DNA from 2 places in the Dickeya chrysanthemi NCPPB 402 genome. Region 2 is predicted to be linked to the other one. Evidence: predicted binding sites of a transcription regulator. Region 2 holds the regulator's gene; the other holds the start of a gene.
What was found. The regulator LexA, encoded in region 2, represses DNA repair genes until DNA is damaged. The targets are predictions, from matches to a motif close to TNCTGTATGTACATACAGNA.

Region 1: a site for LexA is predicted at 2,146-2,165, ahead of uvrA (excinuclease ABC subunit UvrA). Genes of this name have one in related genera too.

What each region holds. Positions count from the first base shown of each region.
Region 1 is NZ_CM001974.1:751,395-755,894, forward strand. Features, by position in the region: gene DCH402_RS03400 (Rossmann-fold NAD(P)-binding domain-containing protein) at 1-218, shown strand, start outside; gene DCH402_RS03405 (flavin reductase family protein) at 253-831, shown strand; gene DCH402_RS21020 (hypothetical protein) at 1,148-1,348, opposite strand; gene DCH402_RS03410 (single-stranded DNA-binding protein) at 1,455-2,018, opposite strand; gene uvrA (excinuclease ABC subunit UvrA) at 2,252-4,500, shown strand, end outside.
Region 2 is NZ_CM001974.1:3,998,969-4,003,468, forward strand. Features, by position in the region: gene DCH402_RS17635 (LysR family transcriptional regulator) at 1-652, opposite strand, end outside; gene DCH402_RS17640 (pirin family protein) at 762-1,469, shown strand; gene zur (zinc uptake transcriptional repressor Zur) at 1,649-2,158, shown strand; gene lexA (transcriptional repressor LexA) at 2,407-3,018, opposite strand; gene DCH402_RS17655 (diacylglycerol kinase) at 3,128-3,493, opposite strand; gene plsB (glycerol-3-phosphate 1-O-acyltransferase PlsB) at 3,623-4,500, shown strand, end outside.

The DNA of each region.
Region 1 (4,500 bases), 1.4 Mb from region 2:
CTTCACTGACGCTGGTGCGCCCAGGGTTGATTGGCGGCGAGCGACACGATCGACGTGCTGGTGAATGGGCGGCACAACAGCTGTTGCATGTATTGCATCCGGTGCTACCACGGGCTTTGCGTATTAACCCTGCGGAAAACATTGCGGACGCTTTGTTGGCGGCGGCGTTGAACCCGGTTGGAGGTGTGCAGGTGATTGGCTCTGAGCATCTGGTGTAAAGTGGAGAGCAATGTGCATAACGCAGGAGCCACTATGAATAGCACGATGTCACCGGTTGAGCTGGCAAAAGCCTATCGGCTGGTTAACCACGGGCCGACGGTGTTGGTGTCGGCCTGCCATGATGGGGTAGAAGATGTGATGGCGGCAGCCTGGTGCTGTGGGCTGGATTTTGCACCGCCTAAGCTGACCGTGGTGTTGGATAAAGCGACTAAAACGCGTGAACTGCTGGAAAACAGCGGCTATTTTGCCATTCAGGTGCCGACGACGGCACAACTGGAATTGACCAATCAGCTCGGCAGTATCAGCCTGCGGGATACTCCGGACAAGCTGGCGCGCTGTCAGGTGGAGCTGTTTCGCACTCACGAGTTGGATGTGCCGCTGGTGGCCGGTTGCGCCGCCTGGCTGCTGTGCAAACTGATCCCTGAGCCGCACAACCAGCAAACCTACGATCTGTTTATCGGAGAAGTTATCGGTGCCTGGGCCGATTCACGCGTATTCAGTGAGGGTCACTGGCATTTTGAAACGGCTGACCCAAAATGGCGCAGCCTGCATCATGTGGCGGGCGGGCATTATTACGCTATTGGTGATGCGATGGATGCGAAAGAATCGTGACCATATAAACCAATGCCCTGCAAGAGCAGGGCGTTCGGCCCATAATTAATATGGCTCTATTTATTGTGGTTTACTGTTTTCTATTGGCGGTAAAGGGATTGACCATTAGCGCGCAGTTTTTCAGCGAATTGGTTTTTTTCAAGTTTATAGAACGAGTAGGCTATCAGGCCAATACTGTCTTCTGGATTTTTTACCAGTAATTGAAAAACCCATGATTTTTCATTAGTTATAACCAACGAATTATCGTTTTCCATCGATCTAAAATAACGTCCCTTGTTAACCTGAAAGTTTTTCTGTCAGTAAGCTAATTTTACTTTTATCGCTCACATTCACTGGAGCGTAGCACCTGATTCATTGCTTGATTAATCAGTGAATTCAGATCTGATGGGGAGAGTGTTCTGACGGTTGCTGCTGCCATACCTGCTGCACCAACACGGTTTGATGACTGCTCAACAGATTGCAACATTGCCTGACGATGAGCTTCGGAAATTCTCTGTAATTCAAATGAACGTGACATAAGCAGTATCCTCATCCTTTTCCTGATTCATGTGCTAACTGGGTTCATCCTTGAACCTGTTCATCCATACCGGAACCTGTGTCGGCCCCGGTATTGATGATGGTTATCAGAACGGAATGTCGTCGTCAAAATCCATCGGCGGTTCGTTGCTCGGCATCGGCGCGCTTTGCTGCGGACGGGACTGGGACTGACCGCCGCCGCCGCTGAACTGGTTGGCTTGCTGCGGCTGTTGCGGCTGACCCCAACCACCTTGTGGCGCGTTACCACCACCCGTATTGCCGCCCATGTTGCCACCGGCCGGAGCGCCAGCGCCGCCGCCAGCGCGGCCGCCCAGCATTTGCATGCTGCCGGAGATATCAACCACGACTTCAGTGGTGTAGCGGTCCTGACCGCCCTGATCCTGCCATTTGCGGGTACGCAATTGGCCTTCGATATACACCTGGGAGCCTTTGCGCAGGTATTCGCCGGCGATCTCAGCCAGCTTGCCGTACAGTGCGACACGGTGCCACTCGGTGCGCTCTTTCTGCTCGCCGGTCTGTTTGTCGCGCCAGCTGTCCGACGTGGCCAGAGTCAGGTTAGCGACCGCGCCGCCGTTCGGCATGTAACGGACTTCCGGGTCCTGACCCAGATTCCCGATAAGAATCACTTTATTAACGCCTCTGCTGGCCATGTTGGTGTCTCCTGAACAATCACATATTTAAATTTTAAACGAAAAACTATATCACGCCATTGAGCCAGATAATACCCGCGAGGCGAACCGCATTCTTTTTTCCACTGTTGCAGAAATTGCTGTCAGGTACTGGATATCCATTCAGTTTTGTTTGTGCCATAATCGGCCGTTTCTACTGGCTTCCTTTTTTAGATAAAGGATAAAAAACAGCGTCTATTGCGGGAAAAGTGTGCATGGATAAGATCGAAATTCGTGGTGCCCGTACCCATAACCTGAAGAATATCAACCTGATTATTCCACGCGACAAACTGATCGTCGTGACGGGGTTATCCGGTTCTGGCAAATCCTCGCTGGCGTTCGACACGCTGTATGCCGAAGGGCAGCGTCGTTATGTGGAGTCGTTGTCGGCCTACGCTCGCCAGTTCCTGTCGTTGATGGAAAAGCCGGATGTGGACCATATCGAAGGGTTGTCACCCGCCATTTCCATCGAGCAAAAATCCACCTCGCACAACCCACGTTCCACCGTCGGCACCATCACGGAAATCCACGACTACCTGCGCCTGCTGTTCGCCCGCGTCGGCGAGCCGCGCTGCCCGGATCACGATATTCCGCTGGATGCCCAGACCGTCAGCCAGATGGTGGATAACGTCTTGTCGCAGCCGGAAGGCAAACGGCTGATGCTGCTGGCGCCGATCGTGAAAGAACGCAAGGGCGAACACACCAAAACGCTGGAAAACCTGGCGACGCAGGGCTACATCCGTGCCCGTATCGACGGTGAAGTGTGCGACCTGTCGGACCCGCCGAAACTGGAGTTGCAGAAAAAGCACACCATCGAAGTGGTGGTCGATCGCTTTAAAGTGCGCAACGATTTGGCGCAGCGTCTGGCGGAATCGTTTGAAACCTCGCTGGAGCTGTCCGGCGGCACCGCCGTGGTGGCGGATATGGATGACCCGAACGCGCCGGAACTGCTGTTCTCCGCCAATTTCGCCTGCCCGGTGTGCGGTTACAGCATGCATGAGCTGGAGCCGAGGCTGTTTTCGTTCAACAACCCGGCGGGTGCCTGCCCGACCTGCGACGGGCTGGGCGTGCAGCAGTTTTTCGACCCGGCGCGCGTGGTGCAAAACGGCGAGCTGTCGCTGGCCGGCGGCGCGATCCGCGGTTGGGATCGCCGTAATTTCTACTATTTCCAGATGCTGCGTTCGCTGGCGGAGCATTACGAGTTTGATGTCGAAGCGCCGTTCGATAGCCTCAGCCCGGCGCTTCAAAAAGTGATTCTGTACGGCTCCGGCAAAGAAAATATCGAGTTTAAGTACATCAACGATCGTGGTGATACCTCGGTGCGCCGTCATCCGTTCGAGGGGGTGCTCAACAATATGGAGCGCCGCTACAAAGAAACCGAATCGACAGCCGTACGTGAAGAACTGGCGAAATTCATCAGCAACCGGTCGTGCGCCAGTTGTAACGGTACCCGCCTGCGTGAAGAGGCGCGCCACGTCTATGTAGAACAGACCACGCTACCGCAGATTGCCGATATGAGCATCGGCCATGCGATGGAGTTTTTCCATAACATCAAGCTGAGCGGCCAACGGGCGAAAATCGCCGAAAAAGTGCTGAAGGAAATCGGCGATCGTCTGCGTTTTCTGGTCAACGTCGGGTTGAATTACCTGTCGCTGTCGCGCTCGGCGGAAACCTTGTCCGGCGGCGAGGCGCAGCGTATTCGTCTGGCCAGCCAGATCGGCGCGGGCCTGGTCGGCGTGATGTACGTGCTGGACGAGCCGTCTATTGGTTTGCACCAGCGCGACAACGAACGCCTGCTGGAGACCTTGATCCACCTGCGTAATCTCGGCAACACCGTGATTGTGGTGGAGCACGATGAAGACGCCATCCGCGCCGCCGACCATATCATCGATATCGGCCCCGGCGCAGGCGTGCACGGCGGGCAGGTGATTGCCGAAGGGACGGCAACGCAGATCATGGCGGTGCCGGAATCGCTGACCGGCCAGTTCCTGAGTGGGGCGCGCAAAATCGAGATCCCGGCGCAGCGTGTACCGGCGGACCCGGCTAAAGTGCTTAAGCTGATTGGCGCGCGCGGCAACAACCTGAAAGACGTCACCCTGACGCTGCCGGTCGGGTTGTTCACCTGCATTACCGGGGTGTCCGGCTCCGGCAAGTCGACGCTGATCAACGATACGCTGTTCCCAATCGCCCAGCGCCAGCTCAACGGCGGCGAACTGAACGAACCGGCGCCGTACCGTGACATTCAGGGGCTGGAGCAATTCGATAAGGTGATCGACATCGATCAAAGCCCGATCGGCCGTACCCCGCGCTCCAACCCGGCTACCTACACCGGCGTGTTTACGCCGATCCGCGAGTTGTTCGCCGGCGTGCCGGAAGCGCGCAGCCGCGGTTATAACCCCGGACGTTTCAGCTTTAACGTGCGCGGCGGGCGCTGCGAAGCCTGCCAGGGTGACGGTGTGATCAA
Region 2 (4,500 bases):
CCAGTAACTGCACCGTGAGGACGGGGCGTTCGCGAGCGGTATCCGCAATCGCGATGCCGCGATATTTCACACGTGTTACCTCTGATAACGGTTCAGGTTCATTATGGATAGGGTGATCCGGGCTGGCTACGTACACATTCTTCATGGAATATAATTTGCGGGTGTTGATTTCCGAAGAGGCGCGAAAGTGCATATCCGGCGAGATAACGATATCCGCACGACCTTGTTCAAGCCGCTCCCATGCGCCTGCCAGCACCTCAGTCAGTAATGACACCTGGGTATTGGCTTTCAGCGACAGTTTATCTATCAGAGCGAACAACGGCTCCATAGGCACCAACGCCTCCACCACGATGGTCAGGTGGGTTTCCCATCCTCGCGCCAGCGCTTCGGCATCCGTAGTCAACTTGTCGGCTGCTTCCAGCAGAATGCGCCCCCGCTCAAGCAGCATTCGCCCAACATTGGTGAATTTGGTGCGATGGCCGGAACGATCAAACAGCACGACATCCAGCTCATCCTCCAGTTTCTGCATGGTATAACTCAGAGCGGAAGGCACTCGTCCCAGTTCATCAGCAGCAGCGGCAAAACTACCCCGGCGATCGATAGCGTCCATGACTCTTAAAGCTTCCAGGGTTAATGCCCGTTCTTTTGCCATTTTTTCACTCATTCAGGATTTTTGAACGTACCGACCAGATTAACTGGCTAACAATCCATCGTCCAGACAATTACTATCGCTTTATCAATAATTATCAGGGTCGAATACCATGATCATTAGCAGAGCAGCAGAACAATGCGGCCAGGCTGACTATGGCTGGTTGCAGGCACGCTACACATTTTCTTTCGGTCATTACTTTGATCCTGATCTCCTGGGTTTTGCCTCGCTGCGGGTCCTCAATCAGGAAGTACTGGCTCCAGGTGCCTCTTTTCAGCCAAGGACCTATCCCCGCGTCGATATTCTGAACGTGGTGCTGCAAGGTCACGCTGAATACCGCGACAGCAACGGCAATCATACCCGCGTCAAAGCCGGTGAAGCGCTTCTGCTCGCCACTCAACCCAATATCAGCTACAGCGAACACAATATCAGCGATGATACGCCACTAACCCGGCTACAGTTGTGGCTGGACGCCTGCCCTACGCGGGAAAACCAGTGCACGCAGCGGCTGAGGCTGGAAGACGAGCGCCCTTATCAGTTACTGGCATCGCCGGATGAATCGGCCAATGCCCTCCATCTGCGTCAACAGGTCTGGATCCATCATTTGAATCTGGCAGCAGGCGAACAACAGAACCTGACGCTGAATGGCAACCGTGCTTACCTGCAATCGATTTACGGTTCGCTGCGTATTAATGGGAATACCGCGGCGATACCGAGTGTATTGCACTGTGGCGACGGCGCTTTCGTTCAGCAGGAAAACAGCCTTATTGTCCAGGCGGAAACCGCCGCACGGGTATTGCTGATCGATCTGGTGGTTTAGCTCGCGGTAAACCCCGTCGGAATGCAGCAAGGTGACCATGCGTCAGAAAACTACCCTATGGTACTGGGTTTTATGACGAAACAGGGCGCCAGCGCAACCTTGAGGCAGCTATCTCGGTGTTTTTATCCAGTCATGATAATATGCCGACATAATTTCACACTCGCTTCAGGGTTACTGCAATGGATTCAACCAATCCGGACAAACTTGTTGCCCAGGCTGAACAGCTTTGCCAACAACGCAATGTGCGTCTGACGCCCCAACGTCAGGAAGTGTTGCGTTTGATGGCCCAGCAACCCGGTGCGATCAGCGCGTATGACCTGCTGGACCTGCTCCGCGTTTCCGAGCCTCAGGCCAAGCCGCCTACGGTGTATCGCGCATTGGATTTTCTGCTGGAACAAGGCTTTATCCACAAGGTGGAATCCACCAACAGTTATGTACTGTGCCACCATTTTGAAGAGCACAGTCATACGTCGGCGTTATTTATCTGCGATCGCTGTGGGCAGGTAACGGAACGTCAGACGGAAGGTGTGGAAGAAACACTGCATCAACTGGCCAAACAAGCGGGCTTTGCCCTGCGCCACAGCGTGGTGGAAGCTCACGGCTTATGCGGCGAATGCCAAAAAGTGGAATCCTGCGAACATCGGGATAGTTGTAATCACGATCACAGCATCATTGTGAAAAAGCGCTGAACCGAAGAAAAACGGAACACATATAAAAAACGCTGAGTGTGAAGCGTTGCTTCACACTATTCATCCTGAATGCATTATCTCCCTGAATACCTCCGCTCCTGGACACATCGTCTTCCGTTGTATCAATACCCTTTCGGTACCATCAGCCCAGTTACTGATAAAACCGGGAGATTAAGGTGCCATCCAGACAGAGTGAACACCGGTGTAGACGATGTACAGCAGCGACAACCAAGGGCGGGAACAAAGCGTCAGCTCCAGTCGCTGTTGCGGATTACGCCAACCGCCAACCCTTCGATGGAGAAACTCTGTTCGCGTAAATCGACCACTATCGGCGCAAAATCTTTATTTTCCGCCAGCAGTTGTACCACATTACCCTGTTTCTTCAGCCGTTTAACCGTCACTTCATCTTCTATACGCGCCACCACCACCTGGCCGTTACGCACATCCTGCGTCTTATGCACCGCCAGCAGATCGCCGTCCAGAATACCGATGTCTTTCATCGACATCCCGCTAACCCGCAACAGAAAATCCGCACTCGGCTTGAACATCGCCGGGTCAACCTGATAGTGACATTCAATATGTTGCTGCGCCAACAACGGCTCGCCGGCGGCAACGCGACCGATGAGCGGCAGCCCCTGGTCTTCTTCTTCCATCAATAGACGGATACCACGGGAAGCGCCCGTGACAATTTCAATCACGCCTTTACGGGCCAGCGCCTTGAGATGTTCTTCGGCGGCGTTCGGCGAGCGAAAGCCAAGCTGACTGGCAATTTCAGCCCGGGTGGGCGGCATACCGGTTTGTGAAATATGATCGCGAATCAGATCATAAACCTGCTGTTGTCTGGTTGTTAGCGCTTTCATTCCGCCCCCTGTTTGTTTATACAGTTTCGCTGTGAGTATATACAGGGAAAGTGCCGATGGGAACCGTGATATGGCTATTGCGAGGATTTTTCTACGATTCTGCAAAACATCACGCAAAATGACTCCACAGTATTCCCCCCCACACCGTCGCCGCCAACAGGCAGGCGACGAATACTGCCGCCGAGCCAATATCTTTTGCCCGGCCCGACAGCTCGTGGTAGTCCATACCGACGCGATCCACCACCGCTTCGATGGCGCTATTCACCAGTTCAAACAGCACGATCAGCACCACAGAACCGATTAACAGCAACCGTTCCACCATTGAAACCGGAAGCCAGCAGGCAATAATAACGGCGACAACCGTGAGCAATGATTCCTGGCGAAATGCCGCTTCATGCCGCCACGCCTGCTTCAATCCTTGCAGCGAATAACCCGCTGCTTTGATAATGCGGGTTATTCCGGTTGTTTTGTTCATGCTTACTCCGCCTTTTAATTTTTGATTGGCCACGATTTTAACGCGCAGCCATGGTTTCATCACCACAGATATCCTGTCGGGTTTCTGGTATCCTTGGCGCGCATTGCTAACAAGAGGCTTCTGGTTGTTATGTCAGGTTGGCGTAGAATTTACTATAAACTACTGAATTTCCCACTAAAATTACTGGTAAAAAGTAAGGTTATCCCACAGGATCCCGTTAATGAACAACGCCTGGATCCGACGCGGCCGATTTTCTATGTATTGCCTTACAACTCCAAGGCGGACCTGCTGACTCTGCGCACAAAATGTCTGGAGTTTGGTCTGCCCGATCCGTTGCAGCCGCTGCACATCGACGGAAAAACCTTGCCGAGCCACGTTTTTATCAATGATGGCCCGCGTTTATTCCGTTACTACGTGCCCAAGCAGCAGTCGATAAGACTGTTCCACGATTATTTGGATCTGCATCGCAATAATCCGGAACTCGACATACAGATGGTGCCGGTCTCCGTCATGTTTGGCCGCTCTCCCGGCCGCGAAGGACAAAATCAGGGGACGCCGCACCTGCGTCTGCTAAACGGTATTGAGAAATTTTTTGCAGTGTTATGGCTGGGCCGCGACAGCTTCGTACGTTTCTCGGTGCCTGTCTCGCTGCGTTATATGGCGACGGAGCACGGCACCGATAAAACCATCGCTCACAAACTGGCGCGCGTAGCGCGGATGCACTTCTCCCGTTTGCGGCTGGCAACCATCGGCCCGCGTTTGCCGGTTCGTCATGAGCTATTCAATAAGCTGTTGTCTTCACGGGCCATCGCTAAAGCGATCGATGACGAAGCGCGGGTTAAGAAGATCTCCCATGATAAGGCCCAGCAAAATGCCATCGCCCTGCTGGAAGAGATTGCCGCAGACTTCTCCTATGAAGCCGTCAGGTTATCCGATCGCGTCCTGAGCTGGACCTGGAACCGCCTGTACCAGGGCATCAACGTGCATAATGCCGAACGGGTACGCCA